DNA from 3 places in the Phyllobacterium sp. 22552 genome. Region 2 is predicted to be linked to each of the others. Evidence: predicted binding sites of a transcription regulator. Region 2 holds the regulator's gene; each other region holds the start of a gene.
The links. The regulator PhoB, encoded in region 2, activates phosphate uptake and scavenging genes when phosphate is short. The targets are predictions, from matches to a motif close to TGTCATNNANCTGTCAT.
Positions count from the first base shown of each region.

Region 1 (6,083 bases), on a different contig from region 2:
TCCCTGCTATGAAACTGCCGAAGAACTTGATTTGAAACGCAAGCTGCGGCTCGCGCGACGTCTGCCGCCAGTCTATGGCCGCGACGCGCTGAAGCTGTCGGACGAAGACAAAGCCAAGCTTGAGGCGGAAGGAAAGCGCCCGCATTGGCGTTTTCTCCTGCCGAATTTCAAGGACGACCCTTTCGCCCCGGTACGTACGGAAGTGCATTGGGATGATCTGGTGCGCGGACCGGAAACCGTCGATCTGGCATCTCTGTCAGATCCTGTGCTGATCCGTGAAGATGGTACCTATCTTTATACATTCACCTCTGTTGTCGACGATATCGACATGAACATCACGCATATTATTCGGGGCGATGATCATGTTACCAATAGCGGTGTGCAGATTTCCATTTTTGAGGCGATGGGCGCAAAGTCACCGCAGCTCGGCCATCACAATCTGCTGACGACTGCTACGGGCGAGGGCTTGTCCAAGCGTACTAGCGCTTTGTCGGTGGGCAGTCTGCGCCGCGCCGGCTATGAACCCATGGCGGTTGCGAGCCTTGCCGTGCTCACGGGCACTTCGGAAAATGTTGTCGCCATGCCCGATATGAATGCGTTGGCGGCGATATTCGATCCGGCTTCCACGTCGAAATCATCCTCGAAGTTTGACCCTGCTGATCTGGACGCGCTCAACCGAGCGCTGATCCACGCCATGCCCTTTAGCGATGCCAAAGACAGGCTTGCTGCTCTTGGCATTCAAGGTGATGATGCAGAGGCGTTCTGGCTGGCTGTGCGCAGCAATCTTACTTTCGTATCCGATGCCGCGCAGTGGTGGGCAATTGTCAAAAATGGCCCTGCGAGCGATGAGCCTCTGGCCGATGAGGATCGCGACTTCGTGCGCGCTGCTTTCGATGTTCTGCCATCCGAGCCTTGGAACCATGAGACTTGGAAATCATGGACCGATGCTGTGAAGGTACAGAGCGGGCGTAAAGGCAAAGGATTGTTCATGCCTTTGCGTATTGCGCTTACGGGGCGATCTTCCGGTCCTGAGCTTGCGGATCTTTTGCCCCTCCTTGGTCGGGAAGGAACGTTGGCCCGACGACCCTGACCTTGCGGTTTGGATCGATTGGCTTGTCCACGCTCAACGGTTTGGGCAGGGGCGCTTCGTTGGGCGCCGCTGCGGGCTTGCCCAATTCAATGATGGATGATGGCTTTTCAACTGGCTTTGTTGGAAGGGTCGAAGGTTCAATCTTGGTCTGAACCGGCGGTTGTTCATTGGGCTTTACAGGTTCCGTCAATGCCGGATTTGCGGGCGGTGTCGCAGCGGGAAGCGGCTCCTGCTTTGTCACTGTTGGCTGTTGCGGATGCGCTGGCGCAATCGGCGGAGTTTGTGGTGCGGGCCGCGCGACTGGCGGCGAAGCTGGTTTTGGCGGTTGTTTCGCCAGTTCACGCGGATTGCCCATGGTCGAAAAATTGCCGGCTGTTTTCTGGCATGTGCATTGCGGCGTGGCATTAGCACCAGCCTTGCGAAATTTAAAAGCATTCGGCATATCCCGGTAAGCCTGACCACCCAGAGAAATCATGGCTTCCGGCCGCTCTTCGCCTGTTGGCTTGAAGAACAATTGCGCGCCGGGGCATTGTGCCTGGCATTGCGCCTGATCGCGCGCAAAATTCTCCGCTCCGGTTTCATAGGTCAGCGGAAAATAATAACCGTCACACGTGCGAACGCACATAGTCTGGTATTGACCGCCTTCGATGGGGACCGGGATTGATCCAGGCCCTACAGGTTGCGGTTCGCGGCCTCCATAAATCTCGTAGGATCCCGGCTCTTCCTCATCCAGCCGCGGCAGATCGCGATACTGATAATTGTTTACAGGGCAATTATTGGCATCCAGCGCTGCCTCGATACGATCCCGGCGCAGATTGAACTCGTAATCATCCAGCGTTGGATCACTGTTCAGCCTGTCGAGACGCTCTTGCATGCGCACGCATGTATCGCTTTGCGCATGGGAGAAACCAGTCGCAGCCAGTACAGCGCCAAATGCGGCAACGATGATAAAAGATGTCCGGAGCATGGATGGTCTCTTCTTGGAGTATAGGCGAAACCATCCATGTTGATGCGGCAGCAATAAGACGAAAGTTTTACTCAATCCGCTGTGAAGCTTCCACAACTGCCAGCGCCGTCATGTTGACAATACCGCGCGATGTCACTGAAGGCGTCAGAATATGCGCGGGCTTGGCAGCACCCAGCAGGATCGGGCCGACATGCAGGGCATCTGTTACCGACTTGACGACATTGAGCGTGATATTGGCTGCATCAAGATTAGGGAAAACCAAGAGATTTGCCTCGTCCGTCAAGCGGGAATGGGGCAGTACGCGCTCCCGTAGAATTTGTGAAAGCGCGCTATCGCCGTGCATTTCGCCGTCCTGCTCAAGTTCCGGAGCCTTTACGCGCAGGATTTCTGAAGCGTTGCGCATTTTTGCTGCGCTTTCAGAATCGCGTGAGCCAAAGTTCGAATGTGAGAGCAATGCAGCTTTGGGCTCAATGCCAAAGCGCCGGATTTCGTTGGCCGCAAGTACAGTCTTTTCGGCAATCTCTTCCGCAGTCGGATCGATATTCACATAGGTATCGGTCAGGAAAAGCACGCCGCGCTGTGAGATGAGCAGGCTGAGAGCGGAGAAATTACGGATGCCTTCTGACTTGCCGATAATGAGCTCGACATTGCGCAAGTGCCGCTCAAAGCGACCTTCAAGACCACAGATCATGGCATCGGCTTCGCCACGAACGATGGCAAGCGCTGCAATAACGGTGCCGCTGGCGCGAACCATTGTGCGAGCAACCTCCGGTGTCGTGCCGCGTCGCCCTGTCAGGCTAACGAGCAGATCAACATAGTCGCGATAGCGAGGATCGTCTTCCGGATCGATAATATCGAAATCCTGTCCAATCTTGATTTTCAAGCCGTAGCGTTGAAGGCGCGTTTCGATGACCTGGGGACGACCGATAAGTGTTGGAATGGCGATACCTTCTTCCAGCACCACCTGAGCTGCGCGCAATACGCGCTCATCCTCACCATCCGCATAGATGACGCGCTTCTTCTCGGCGGTTTTTGCCGCAGTGAAGATTGGCTTCATGATAAGGCCGGAGCGGAACACGAAGCGGTTCAGCCGGTCGAGATAAGCGTCGAAATCTTCAATGGGACGTTCAGCAACGCCAGTTTCCATCGCTGCCTTTGCCACCGCTGGCGCAATGCGCAGAATAAGACGCGGATCGAACGGCGAAGGAATCAAGTAGTTGGGGCCGAATGTCGGTGTTTCGCCGGAATAGGCGCGGGCTGCAACATCCGATGGCTCTTCACGGGCAAGGGCGGCGATGGCTTGGACTGCCGCCATTTTCATTTCTTCGTTGATCGCACTTGCGCCGCAGTCGAGCGCGCCACGGAAAATATAGGGGAAGCAAAGAACGTTGTTGACCTGATTTGGGAAGTCCGAACGGCCCGTGCAGATCATGGCATCAGCACGTGCTGCGCGGGCCACTTCGGGCATGATTTCCGGATTTGGATTGGCAAGCGCCATAATCAACGGATTGGGTGCCATCTGCTTGAGAAGTTCAGGTTTCAACACGCCCGCTGCCGACAGACCAAGAAACACATCAGCACCACCGATAACGTCGGCAAGAACGCGCGCATCGGTCTTTTGCACATAGACAGACTTCCAACGGTCCATCAGCGTGTTACGGCCCTCATAGACCACACCATCCAGATCGCAGACCCAGATATTCTTGCGGTCCGCACCAAGCTTGACGAGAAGATTGAGGCAGGCAAGCGCTGCGGCACCGGCACCAGAAGCCACGATTTTGACCTTGGAAAGATCTTTGCCGGCAAGCTCCATGCCGTTGATGATCGCAGCGGCAACAATGATCGCCGTGCCGTGCTGATCGTCATGAAATACCGGAATATTCATCTTCTCACGAAGCTGCTCTTCAACTTCGAAACATTCCGGTGCTTTGATATCTTCGAGGTTTATGCCGCCGAAAGTGGGTTCCAAGGCAGCAACAACGTCAACAATCTTGTTGATTTCCTGCGCGTCAATCTCAATGTCGAATACGTCGATATTCGCAAATTTCTTGAACAGGACGGCCTTGCCCTCCATAACTGGTTTGGAGGCCAGCGGTCCGATATTGCCAAGGCCAAGCACGGCAGTGCCGTTTGAAATAACGGCAACCAGATTGGCGCGGCTTGTGTAATCGGCAGCGGTAGACGGGTTGGCGTGAATGGCAAGGCAGGGCGCGGCAACGCCGGGAGAATAGGCAAGGGCAAGATCACGCTGGTTGCCAAGCGGCTTTGTCGCCTGAATTTCCAGCTTACCCGGCGTGGGAAAGCGGTGATAAAACAGCGCGCTTTCGTCAAGTTCTGAATTGCCGGGCGTATTGTCCTGAGCCATGAATTGCTTCCTTCCGGAGTATCGGTCTGGGTCGTCGTCGGATATCTATCTTGAGGCATAAATGAACATAGATTTGATACAAGTCTTTATCGTTCGAATCTGCATTTTTCCTTGCCGTCATAAGACTGTGACATGAATCGGGTTTGTGTCGCGCAGAAGACGCGTTTGCGTCAGCGCGATACGGAGATCCGCATCATGGTCGAGGCCGAGCCTAAAAAGTTCCGCACGCTGTTTCTGTCCGATATCCATCTTGGCTCAAAAGGCGCTAAGGCTAGCTTTTTGCTGGACTTTTTGAAGCACCATGATGCCGAAACCATCTATCTCGTCGGTGATATTGTCGATGGTTGGCGTCTTCGCCGGTCATGGCACTGGCCGCAGGAACATAATGATATTGTGCAAAAGCTCCTGCGCAAAAGCCGCAAAGGTGCGACAATTCATTATGTCGCCGGCAATCACGATGAATTTCTGCGTGACTTCCAGGGCACGCATTTCGGCGGCATTGAAGTCACCGACCGCCTGATGCACGAAACGGCTGATGGCCGTAAGTTTCTGGTGATTCATGGCGACCAGTTCGATGTGGTTGTGCGCAATGCCCGCCACATCGCCTATCTGGGTGATTGGGCCTATGATGCAGCGCTTGCTATCAATACCGTGATGAACAAGGTGCGCCGCCGTCTTGGTCTGCGCTATTGGTCCTTCTCCGCATGGGCAAAATTCCGCGTCAAGAAAGCGGTCAATTTCATCGGTTCGTTCCAGACAGTTGTTTCCGACGAGGCGCGGCGTATCGGTGCCGATGGTGTTATCTGTGGACACATTCACCATGCGACCATCGAACAGATAGACGGTATCGAATATATCAACACGGGCGACTGGGTGGAAAGCTGTACGGCTATCGTGGAACATTTTGACGGAAGGATGGAACTTCTATCCTGGACACATCTCATCAGCGAGCATGCAGGCTTCGCGCCAGTGATCCAGATTGCCGATAAGCGACCAAAGGCGGCGAATGCAGCGTGACGAGATTAAACGGCTCGTCATTGTTTCGGATGCCTGGCATCCGCAGGTCAATGGTGTCGTGCGAACCCTGACGAAAGTACGCGAGCAGATGGAGGCGCGGGGCTTTGAGGTGACGATCATCTCCCCGGCCGACTATCATTCTGTGCCTTGCCCGACCTATCCGGAAATCCGGCTTGCGTTGACACTGCCATCGGCGGTCAAGGCACGGATTGAGGCCATACAACCGGCCTATGTCCATATCGCGACGGAAGGTCCGCTGGGCATGATGGCGCGCCGCACGTGCATCAAGAATAACTGGCGTTTTACCACAAGCTTTCATACCCGTTTTCCTGAGTATCTGCGCAAGCGCTTGCCGGTCCCGCTGTCATGGTCCTATGGCTGGCTGCGGCGCTTCCACAATGCTGCTGAATCCTGTCTTGTACCAACGCAGTCAATCCATGATGAGCTGATTGTGCGGGGATTTGAAACCCTGAAGGTGTGGACGCGGGGCGTGGACCGGGAATTGTTCCGGCCGCAACCAGACGTTGATCTGCACTTGCAACGACCGGTTTTCATCTGTGTGGGGCGGGTCGCTATCGAGAAGAATCTCGAAGCTTTCCTGTCGCTGGATTTGCCGGGCACGAAGCTGATAGTCGGTAATGGTC
Region 1 covers NZ_JBQENG010000001.1:659,461-665,543, forward strand. Annotated here, with positions in the region: gene gltX (glutamate--tRNA ligase) at 1-1,090, shown strand, start outside; gene ACTJI9_RS03305 (DUF2865 domain-containing protein) at 1,008-2,057, opposite strand; gene ACTJI9_RS03310 (NADP-dependent malic enzyme) at 2,125-4,422, opposite strand; gene ACTJI9_RS03315 (UDP-2,3-diacylglucosamine diphosphatase) at 4,618-5,439, shown strand; gene ACTJI9_RS03320 (glycosyltransferase family 4 protein) at 5,429-6,083, shown strand, end outside.
Region 1: a site for PhoB is predicted at 4,538-4,554, ahead of ACTJI9_RS03315 (UDP-2,3-diacylglucosamine diphosphatase). Genes of this name have one in related genera too.

Region 2 (6,083 bases):
AGCCAAATCCATTTCCGAAGTCGATCTTCGAAAATGTTGCCTATGGCCCGCGCATTCATGGTCTTGTCAAAAGCAAGAGTCATCTCGACGAAATCGTGGAAAAAAGCCTGCAGCGCGCAGGCCTGTTTGCGGAAGTGAAAGACCGTCTGCATGAATCTGGCACCGGTCTTTCCGGCGGACAGCAGCAGCGTCTTTGCATCGCGCGCGCCATTGCGGTCAGCCCGGAAGTGATTTTGATGGACGAGCCTTGCTCGGCGCTTGATCCTATCGCGACGGCAAAGGTTGAAGAACTGATCGACGAATTGCGCCAGAACTACACGATCGTCATCGTCACGCACTCAATGCAGCAGGCGGCACGCGTGTCGCAACGCACGGCAATGTTCCATCTTGGAAATATTGTTGAAGTCGGTGACACTGAAATGATGTTTACCAGCCCTACCGAAAAGCGCACGCAGGACTACATTACCGGACGTTTCGGTTGATCTCACGGGAAGAGGGTTAGACAATGACTGACACAGCACAACACACCGTCCGCTCTTATGACGATGAACTGAAGTTTCTGACGCACAAGATTGCAGAGATGGGCGGACATGCGGAGCGCATGGTCGAACAGGCTGTGTCGGCCATGGTCAATTCGGACAATGCGCTTGCCCAGCGCGTGATCTCTGACGACCTTATCCTCGACGCCGGTCAGCGCGAGATTGACGAAAAGGCGATCACCATCATCGGCAAGCGCCAGCCAATGGCGATCGACTTGCGTGAAGTAATCGGCACGATCCGCATTTCATCCGATCTTGAGCGTATCGGCGATCTTGGCAAGAACATTGCCAAGCGTGTCGTAGCCGTTAACGATACGCGCCAGACGCTCTCTGTCTATCGCGGCCTGCAGACCATCGCAGAACTGGCATTGACACAACTTAAGGATGTTCTCGACGCTTATGCGACACGCTCGGTGGCACAGGTCAATATCGTCCGTGAACGCGATGATGAGATTGATGCGCTTTACACGTCGCTGTTCCGCGAACTCCTGACCTATATGATGGAAGATCCGCGCAATATATCTGCTTGCACGCATCTTTTGTTCTGCGCCAAGAATATTGAGCGCATCGGTGACCATGCCACCAATATCGCCGAGACGGTCTATTACATTGTAACGGGAACACAGCTTCCGGCGGAACGCCCGAAGGAAGATCAGTCGCATACCGTTATTCTTGACGAGCCAGTAACGCCATAATTGCCGGAAGCAGACCATGCCTATAGCTCCCAGAATCACAGTCGTTGAAGACGAAGATGCCCTCAGTGTTCTCCTGCGTTATAATCTGGAGGCAGAAGGCTATATTGTCGAAACCATCAGCCGTGGTGACGAAGCCGAAATCGCCTTGCGCGAAAAGGTGCCGGATCTGCTGATCCTCGATTGGATGCTTCCAGGCCTTTCCGGTATTGAACTTTGCCGCCGCCTGCGTGCTCGGCGCGAGACAGAAATCCTGCCGATCATCATGTTGACCGCGCGCGGTGAAGAAAGCGAGCGTGTTCGCGGTCTTTCAACCGGTGCGGATGATTACATGGTCAAGCCGTTCTCGACACCGGAATTGCTGGCACGCATCAAGTCCATGCTACGCCGGGTCAATCCAAGTCTCTTGTCGCATGTGTTGAGCTTTGGAGATCTGAAACTTGACCGCGAACAGCACAGGGTTTTCCGCAAAGAGCGTGAACTCAAGCTCGGACCGACAGAATTCCGCCTGCTGGAATTCCTGATGCAGTCTCCAGGCCGGGTGTTCTCGCGCGGACAACTCCTGGATAATGTATGGGGCGCGGATATTTACGTCGATGACCGCACGGTTGACGTGCATGTTGGCCGTTTGCGCAAGGCAATCAATATTGGCAGATCGCTTGATCCGATCCGGACCGTGCGCGGTGCAGGCTATTCCTTCGGATAGGATTAAAGCGCGTTTTTCTTTATCGAATTTCTGTCTCGGCCGGGAAACAGAATTGGCGTTATATGAGCCAATTTGCGCTAGAGATGGCTTGCGCAAATGACCGGTAGTCTCATTTAAACAGAACTGCTTCTACCGGACAAAAAGCGCGGTGTCCGAAAAGGGCTATTCGGCGGCAATCAGCGGGAAGTTTGTTGCTGGTAGCGGATCTGGCTCGACCAATGTCTCCAGAAGTGGCCGTTGGATAGCTGTGCCGCCATTGATCTCCAAAATATGCGTATAGAAGTTTTCGCCGGAAACCGAGCGTGGCGCTTCGATCTCATGCATCACGCTGATAACGGTGGTTCCGGCACAATGATCCTTGATGGCCTGATGGAAGGCGATCTTGGAGTCCGGGTCCAGCGCGCCGGTTGCTTCATCAAGAAACAAAACCGCAGGCTTGTGCAGCAATATGCGCGCAAGCACCAGTTTCTGCTTCTGGCCACCCGACAGGAGCTGGTCCCAAGACGTGCCATCGCGGCATTCTTCACCAAGGTTTTCAATAAAGTCGCCCATGCCGGCGCGGTGCAGGGCGGCCGCAACGGAGGAATCGCCAAAACGGCTTTCATCCATTGGAAGGCATACGAGCTGTTTCAGCGACACGCCGGGAAGTTTGACCTCCTGCGCCGCATACATTGTTGCCGCATCTTTCGGGTAAAAGATTTCACCACGGCCATAGCCCCAAAGCCCGTTCATTGCTTTGAGCAAACAGGTTTTTCCACTACCGGAATCGCCCTTGATGTAAGCCCATTGGCCCTTGCGCAACCGCATATTTCCAAGTGTGAGAAAAGCTTTGGCCTCGCTGTCGCGATGCATCAATTCAAGTCCCCGCACCGAGACGCCAAAGGCTTCATGCTGTGTTGCAAATTTGAACTCACTGACACCGGTGGACCGATAATATTCCGAGGGCTGGCTGACACGCTCGACCGCTTGGGCCAATTCGGTAACGCGCCGTGCATTTGCCTTCAAATTGGCAATTGCGGGCATGACATGGATAAACCAGGAGCATTCATTGATCATCGAACCAACAAGCTCGGAACCGGTAATATAGTTCTTGAAGCTGATCGTATTACCCATATAGGGCAGAAGACCGGGTATATAGGCGACAATACGGGCGGAAAAGAAATTGTAGATCGAGGTGAACGACATATAGCAGGCATCGAACACATTGAAACGCCCCCAATTATTGTCGACGCTTCTGTAAAGCTTGTCATTTAACGACTTTTGAACAGTCTCGCCATTGGCAGCGGCAACCTGAAAGCTGCGGCGCAACAATGTGGTCAGCTCACTTCTGTAACTGCCTTCGGATTGCTGCATGGCGAGGGTGAGTTTTTCAAGAGCGCGGCCAATACGCATGGCAATCCATGTGCTGACGGGCACGTAGAGCGCAATGGCCGTAAAGGCCAGCGTGGCACTGCCATAATCTCCAAGAAAATCAAGGCCGGGTATTGGCGTTGAAAGTTCAATGAGTTTCTGGCCCACGAAAAGAATGGACATTGTGACGCCCAGCACGCCCATGGCCAGCCCAATGGCGCCGCCGGTCATTCCCTTGATGGATTCCTGAATGCGCTGGTCGATATTGTCGGGAGTCTGCTCCGCCGAACTTCCCTGCTGCAAATGATAATGTGTGTGCTGTTCATCAAGCAGCGCCTCACCGAAGTGGCCATTGAGCCAGCCGCGCCATTTACGATGCAAGGTTGTCGAAAGGAGGTGACGGACACCGATGAAGCCAATTTCCTTGACTGCAACAATTGCAACGAGAATACCGGCATTTGCGAGGATCACATTGAGCGGATTAACGACAAAAGGGTCGTGTATGTCGACCAGCGAGTTGATCAACTCGCCCGACGCCATCGCCATCCAGACGCTGGCCTTGCTGGCTGCGGCGGTCAAAAGCGCAATGGCGATTGTCAGCGTCCAGGCTTCAACCCAGCGCTCGGAGGTCCAGTACGCCCTAAGCAGTCCCCAGAAGCTGCACATTGATGCCAATGCGGAGTTTCCGTTGACGGGAGATGATTTCCCAACTGACTTGGTGCCTGATTGCAAGAGATTGCCCCGGTTTGATTCCAATTACAGTAACACAATGTTACGCATTGCAACAAACCGTGGTTAAAATGGGGTTAAAATTTGCGAATATGATGAGTGATCAGATTTCGCCGGACACGTGTCGGCGCTGCCGGTCAAGCTCTTCACTGTATCGCCGCAGCGTGTGGCTTTCGCTCAAAAGTCCGACGACCTTCAGTTCCACAATGTCGTTAACGACGGCCAAAGCTTCGGCTTCGGCATTGTCGAACAGGCGTACGGCCTGTCGCGCATTCATTTGCGGTTGTAGATACTCACCCTGATATTTGATCAATGGGCCAATAGGTTGCGCTTCATCGGTTGTCTCCGTGATGCCTGAATGCGCTTCCGCAACGATTATGATGCCGACATACTTATTCTCATCGCTGACAATGATGACACGTTGCGTTGAGCCGAGCGGAAACTCCTGACGGAATTCGCTGATCCTCATCTTGTCGGAAGCCGTGCGCACATCTGTACGCATCAGCTTGGCCACTGTCAGATTGCGAATCCAACCCACATCGTGGGCGCTACGGATGCTTTCACCCCGCAAGTGAAAGCGCCATGTGGCAAAGGAGTAGCCGAATGTATTCCGGACTGTAATGGATGCCGCAATGACAGCGGCAAGCACGAGAACCGTTATCGGAAAGTCCCCTGTGATTTCCAATGCGAGGAAGGTCATCGTCAAAGGGCCACCGATCACCGAGACTGCCAGAGCGCTCATGCCGACAACCGCATAGGTCACGGGCGTCAGGGTTGCGTGGGCAAAGACATAGGGTGCGGAAAAAGCAAAGAGTTTGCCAAGGAGTGCACCTAGGAAAAGTGAGCCGAAGAACAGGCCCCCGCGAAAACCCGAACCGATGGAAATGGCGGACGCAAGCGCTTTCAGCAGGATAATACCGATAATGCCGGCAATAGGCCCTGTGTAATCCAGATTGAGATGCAGCGCGCCATGACCTCCCGACAGCACCTGCGGTGAAATCAAGGCCAGTCCGCCGACAACCGCACCGCCAAGGACGGGTCGCATCCAGAATGGGATGAAGCTTTTGCGGGCGAGTTCTTCAACGAAAGCGACGCCCTTCATCAGCGCGATACCAGCACCGGCACAAAGCAAGCCGAGGAGAAGCGCCGGGACATAGTCGGCGGGAACAACGGTGCCGAACTCGCCAATGTCGATAACGAAATTATCACCGGCAAGTGCCCGCGCGACAAGATTGGATACAAGTGCGGCGGCAACAACGGGTGTCAGGCTTAAAATAGTATAGGAACCAATGATCAGCTCGAAGGCATAGAATGCGCCAGTCAACGGAGCGTTGAACGCGGCGGCGATAGCGCCGGCAGCGCCGCAACCAACGAGGATGCGCATATCCGAACGTCTCAAGCGCAAGGACAGACCAAACTTCGACGCCAAACCGGAGGCGAGCTGGGTATAACCTGCCTCCAGTCCCACGGAAGCGCCAAAGCCATTGGAAATCAGATTCTGGACGGTGACGATGATGCTGTCATTGAGTGAGAGACGGCCACCATGCAGGGCATTCGCCTCAATCGGATCGACAATCGGCTTTTTACGGTAGAGCGCCAGAAGGAAGAGCAGGACACCAAGAATAGCACCCCCCACAATTGGAGCGAAAAAGAGCGCCGTATGACTTGCGGACATTGATGATGACAGACGTTCACCGGGTTGCAGGTTGAAGATCACCAAGTGCAGATATTGGGCGATGCGGCTCATCGCGGTCACGACGAAACCTGAAAAAATGCCGACGAGTACGGCAACCAGAACAAGGCCTGCTTCATGACTTCGTGCAAAGGCACGCAAGCGGCTCGGTGCGAGAAAAATGGAGAAGACGCCGAGACGACGCAATGTAAACTTACGGAGCATGGAACGGTCTTTGAATTATTCGAACTGCGGGAAAATATGCCGTTTCGGGCGTCTTTTGGTTATAGCGACAAGCCCTGACCCTAAGCCGCTTGGCAGCAAAATTCAAATGATGCATGCGCATGCGTCCATTGATTGCTTTTGGGTTTTCCACTTTATGGCGAGATTTTCCA
Region 2 covers NZ_JBQENG010000009.1:120,605-126,687, reverse strand. Annotated here, with positions in the region: gene pstB (phosphate ABC transporter ATP-binding protein PstB) at 1-482, shown strand, start outside; gene phoU (phosphate signaling complex protein PhoU) at 506-1,234, shown strand; gene phoB (phosphate regulon transcriptional regulator PhoB) at 1,251-1,937, shown strand; gene ACTJI9_RS20175 (ABC transporter ATP-binding protein/permease) at 2,100-3,953, opposite strand; gene ACTJI9_RS20170 (chloride channel protein) at 4,120-5,913, opposite strand.

Region 3 (6,083 bases), on a different contig from region 2:
GGGATGGATTCGCTATCCCATGAAGTCAGTCTCGCCGACGCCGCCAGGCCAATATCCCGTCATTGTCTTTCTACATGGACAGCACACCCCAGCAGATCCAAATTATCGGGGTTATGATTATCTGGCAGAGAATCTGGCCACTCACGGCTATATTGTACTCTCGATTGACGCTAACGCCATCAACGCTGATGGCGACCAATCCGGTCAGTCGCGGGCGCAACTGGTTTTAGGGACATTGGACCGGCTACGCCAGATTAACGAGCATGGTCAAGTTGACAAAAATGGCAATGCTGGCGCACTGAACAAACTCAAAGGAAAATTTGACTTTGAGCGCATTGGCATTATGGGCCACTCGCGAGGAGGACAAGGTGTTGCAAACACAATCAAATTCAACAAGAACCGTCGAGGTGCCAGCTATGCGGGACTGGCAGTAGCGCTTTCGGTCAATCCAACAAAATACATAACCGCATATCCGGACTTTGCCGATGTGTTTATACCAAAAACAGCTAAAACTGTTGTAAGTCTCGACGAAGAAAAATTCAGAGCAGCGATAGCCAAATACAATATTTTCTATGCAGAAGGTAGTGACACGGCTTCACCCTATGACTTCAGGGCAGCCTTTCTTCTCGCGCCTACAGATTTCGGCGGCAACAAGGATTTGAACGGCGTGCCGCTTGCTGTACTTCTACCCACCTGCGATGGCGACATGCTCAATCTGCAAGGAGCAATCTCCTATGATCACAACAGATTTGGCAATGGCAGCGATACGGCAACACGCTATCAAATAGCGGTTCAAGGCGCCAACCATAATTATTACAATACAACTTGGATCAATGACGATTTCTCCACTACCGCAGGACCTGGCCATTGCATGGCGAACCACACAGATACCATAAGGGTCAGCGATGAAGACCAACGACGCAACGGACTTTATCTTATTAATTCTTTCATGCGCTATCATGTGGGAGGAGAACAACAGTTTGCAAGCTGGTGGAACGGAATGGCCAAACTGCCAGAGGCTGCCTGCCCTGTAGGACGCGGCCCCTGTGACGAACGCGTTATCCTGACAATTCAGCGAAATGAGGGCCAACGCAAACTGATTCAGCACTTCGCATCGGCAGAAAGCCTTAGCATCAATTCGCTCGGCGGCCCGGTCACCTCTACCGGCTTCAACAACTTAGCCCGGTGTGACATGCCTGATGGAGCGCTGATCGCAGGCGATTGCTCACCTGCCCGCATAGCAGGTTTTGAATTCAATAGTTGGGGTGGTTCTGGCCTACGATCCATAGCAGAACATGCTGAACTTTCGTGGACCAAAGCTGGCGCAACAATTACAAATGATCTACTTGGCACTTCGGCAGCGCCCCACGATACTTTGAGCTTCCGCATAGCGGTCGTGCGCCCGATGGGGCAGGAGGTTTTGGTAACCCTGACTGATAATGTTGGTAAGGAAGCGACTATCGAAGCCAGCGATTTCAGTGGTGCGCTCTATAACGCACCAAAAACCAAGGCTGAAGGCCGGCCCATGATTGATGATCCCATCGACAAGCCCTATTCAACCGGGCAGGTTAAGATGCTTCTCAACATGGTGGCGATACCACTGAAAGCATTTGCTGGAATTGACTTAAACAATCTGAAAGAACTCAAGCTGACGTTTCCTAAAGACAGAGGCAAGGTTGCTCTTGCGGACATCCAGTTCCAGACATTGGGACGGGATCAGTTCGGTCCTCGAATGGTCGCTGTCCAAAATAAGAACAACAAAGCGCAATAGTAATATACGATAAGGCCCGGCTCTGAGCCATTTCAGAGCCGGGCCTTTCTCAATGATTGTGCTAATCAGACGCCGATCTTGCCACCACCCTTTTTGGTGATTGCGACGACGGACGGGCGGACGGGCATATCGTCCTTGAAGTCCGGCCAGCGGGTCGAAAGGTCTTCATAATAGGACGGACGGCCAAAACCTTCCCAATCTTCGCCGCCATCAGCGGGATGCTGAACGGCGACCATCATGGTTGCCATATCCGGCAACATGAGCGGACCGCACATTTCTGCGCCGATCGGCACGCGGAAGAAAAGTTTCGAGGTCGCACGGGCAGCACCTTCCGTATCAACCGCCCATAGACCATCGGTACGGCCCGTATCCTTCGGCGAGTTGCCATCCGTTGAAACCCACAGCCGTCCATCAGCATCGACAGAGCAATTGTCCGGCATGCCGAACCAGCCATTCTTTGTGGTTTCGGTGGAGAAAGATGCGCCGACATCGGCAATGGAAGGATCGCCGCACTTGAGCAATATTTCCCATTTGCCCTTTGTTGCGGCGAAATCGCCATCAGCCTCGGCAATTTCAACGATATGGCCGAACGCGTTCTTGGCACGTGGATTGACAGCGTCGATCTGATCGTCCTTGCGTTTGGTATTATTGGTCAGCATGACATAGACCTTGCCGTTGACACCATTCGGCTGGATGTCTTCCGGCCTGTCCATCTTGGTAGCGCCCAACAGATCGCCTGCACGACGGGTTTCAATCAAAACATCCGCTTGCGAGGCGAACCCGTTTTCGGCTGTCAAAGGACCGGTGCCATGCACTATCGGCAACCAGTTAACAGTTCCGTCGGCTTCAAACTTTGCGACGTAAAGCGTGCCTTCGTCCAGCAGGTCCAGATTAGCAGCGCGATCATCAGGATTGAACTTGCCGGTGGTTACAAACTTATAAACGTAGTCGAAACGCTCGTCATCGCCGAGATAAAACACGACTCGGCCATCTTTGGAAACGATCGACTCAGCGCCTTCATGCTTGAAGCGGCCCATGCTGGTGCGTTTCTTGGGGACAGATACCGGATCGTTCACGTCGACTTCGACAATCCATCCGAACCTGTTGGCTTCATTGGGGTCTTTCGAGACATCGAAGCGATCATGGAATTTGCCCCATTCATAACTGCCCTCCGGAAGGCCGAGGCGTTTGTAGTTTGCCGCTTCCTTGCTGTCGGCAGCCAGTTCGCCCGTGAAATAGCCATGAATATTTTCTTCGGCCATCACATAGGTGCCCCAGGGCGTGACGCCTCCAGCACAATTATTAATTGTCCCGAAGACTTTTCTGCCGGAGGAATCTGCATTGGTTTTTACACGGTCATGACCGGCAACAGGACCGGACAATTGCATCTCGGTATTGGCGGTGATGCGGCGATTCAGCTTACCGTCCTTGACGACCTGCCATTTACCACCGGTCTTCTTGATCTCGACAATAGTGCCTCCATGGGCAGCCATCTCGATATCAACACGCTTCTTGTCGGCAGGAGCGACTTCGATCTTGCCCTCAGCAACCTTAACGATGCCTGGGAACATGAGATGTTCATTCGTGTATTCATGGTTGACGACCAGAAGACCATGCTCAGACGAGCCATCTATCGGAATATAACCGACATAATCATTATTGTAGCCAAACTGCTTCGCCTGAGATTCCGGAGTCTGATTACGCGGATCAAACTCTGGAGAATCCACGAAAATTCCATCGCCCCAGCGTAAAAGCACATCCGCATCATATCCGGCTGCAACATGGTGTTTTTCATCAATACCGGCTTCTACTTCCTCAAAACTGAAAGCAGATTTGGTTTCAGCGCGAGCATCATCAGCCAGCATCAGCGCCATCGGGCTGACGGTGGCTGCAATAGCGGAAACCGCGAGTGATCCTTTCAGAAAGCCACGGCGGGAGAATCTAGCTGCAATGAGCTCGCCCATTGTAGGATTGTCGGTCGGATTGTGGCCAGGACCATCATTCTCTTCGAGCTGGCTGGTTCTGAAAACGGGAGTTTGATCATTCATGGCGTGACCTCTGGCTGTCTGGCTGGGTTGCGGATTAGAACCGTTCCAGAATGGCTAGAAGTTCAGCGTAACAAACTGATGACAAGAGTTCAGCTTTTATAGCGGTAGCTACCAACGATTAAAGTCAGAAACCTATTAAGACGCAATCAGCTTACTGAAAGAGTCGAGGTCCACATTGCCTCCTGAAAGGACGACCGCCACCGTCTTGCCCTTGATATCGACTTCGCCAGAAGCCAGCGCAGCAAGACCAACAGAACCGCCGGGCTCAACCACCAGTTTCAAATGGCTTGCTGCCTCGCGCATGGCTTTGCGCACGGCGATATCGGAAACAGCGATGCCGCCGGCCAGATTTTGCCTGTTGATTGGAAATGTGAGATCGCCGGGTTGAGCAGTAAGAATTGCATCGCAGATTGAGCGATATCCCGTCTCATTGCTGCGAATTTCACCAGCGACCAATGAACGGCGCAAATCGTCAAAGTTTTCCGGTTCGACGCCCCAAATGCGCGTTTGCGGAGAGCGCGCTTTTACTGCAATCGAGACGCCACTGATGAGACCACCGCCGCCGCTGGGCACAAATACATCATCCAGCGTGATACCGCGTTCTTTGGCTTCATCAGCAATTTCAAGCCCGATCGTGCCCTGACCCGCAATAATGGATGGGTCATCGTAAGGCGGCACCAAAACCATGCCACGCTCTTCAATGAAGGGGGCGGCAATCACATCCCGACTCTCGGTGTAACGGTCAAAAAACACAACCTCCGCCCCGTAGGAGCGGGTATTATCAACCTTAACCTGTGGCGCATCGCTGGGCATGATGATGACTGCCTTGATGCCGAATATGCGGGCAGAACTTGCGACGCCTTGTGCGTGATTGCCTGAAGAGAATGCAACGATCCCGCGCTCTTTCTCTTCCGGCGTAAATTGACTGATACGGTTATAGGCACCGCGAAACTTGAATGAGCCGGTCCGTTGCAGGCATTCTGGCTTGAAGAAAATACGCGCATTGTAGCGGTCGTTGAGACTTTCCGATTCCATCAGCCGTGTCGGCACAAGCTGCCCGGACAATCTCTTTGCGGCAGCTTCGATATCGGCAATTCCGGCGGCGAAATTCTGATGATCCATGAGCCCTCTCCTGTCAGCTATCCAGTCGATAGCATTCTATAATGCAGCAGGCATCCAAATCATTGTCATCATATCAATCTGGCACGAATACCGCGTTGGCACGCTTTTCCAGAAACTCGGGCAACTCTGCAATCGAGCCAAGGATCGCGTCACTAAGGTGAGCAAGGTCATCCAATGTGCTGTTTCCTGACAGGACGCCTATGGCAAGTCCCGCTCCAGCGGCATGGGCCATTTCCAGATCGTGGGAATTGTCACCCACCATGGCAATCGCTTCGACTGGGAGGCCTGTTTTCGCGGCAAAGAGGTGAAGCTGGTCTGCATGCGGCTTGGCGCGGGCAACGGAGTCATATCCTATGATTGCCGAGAAAAGCGGTGATAGCCCCAAGGCTTCAGCTGTAGCGCGAGCGCCTGCTTCAGAATCATTGGTTGCTATGCCAAGCACGAAACCCCGAGCAACGAGAGCTTCGAGCGTTGCGTGTAATCCATCGATTCCGACAGCGCGGCGCGAGCCTTCCTGAACTGTATAATGATCATAGTCACGAATACATTGCCGTTTTTCTTCGAGAGAAAGCTCGGGATGCCACAGATCAACAACATCATTGATGGTTCCGGCAGCAACCACCGAGCCACCGCGGAACTTTTGCATCTCCCAATCATATCCCCCAGCCTCAACGAGAGCCTTCGCGCGGATTTCATCACCCTTGGCGGCCATGTGCGCCAGTTCCATGGTGATGCCAAACCACGTTTTATTGAAATCGACCAGCGTTCCATCCTTGTCGAACAGAATACCGCGTATCTCTTTAGACTGGGTGGTTCGCATCATGATTCCAGCGAGCCGGGCTTGGCATTTTCAGATCGTCTGCTGCCGAGAAGTTTCAGGAGATCGTCGCCACGGCGGGTATAGCGATGGCCGCGCCTTGTCAGAACTCGGCCAGCCTGTGGAGCGGTCAATATTATATCACCGGCGGGATCCCCCGGCACGGTCACAACAGTGACCAGCTTGTCACCCGCCTTCACTTGAGCACCAATATCGACATGGAACAGGATCATCCCGCCTTGAGGAGCTCTGATCATCTCGACATTTTCAAGCGGCGTGACAGGTCCGTTGAAATCTACCGTCAGTGCAATACTCGTATCGACGA
Region 3 covers NZ_JBQENG010000004.1:7,434-13,516, forward strand. Annotated here, with positions in the region: gene ACTJI9_RS10175 (alpha/beta hydrolase family protein) at 1-1,771, shown strand, start outside; gene ACTJI9_RS10180 (PhoX family protein) at 1,837-3,819, opposite strand; gene ACTJI9_RS10185 (threonine ammonia-lyase) at 3,955-4,941, opposite strand; gene ACTJI9_RS10190 (HAD family hydrolase) at 5,015-5,761, opposite strand; gene ACTJI9_RS10195 (peptidase M14) at 5,761-6,083, opposite strand, start outside.
Region 3: a site for PhoB is predicted at 3,887-3,903, ahead of ACTJI9_RS10180 (PhoX family protein). Genes of this name have one in related genera too.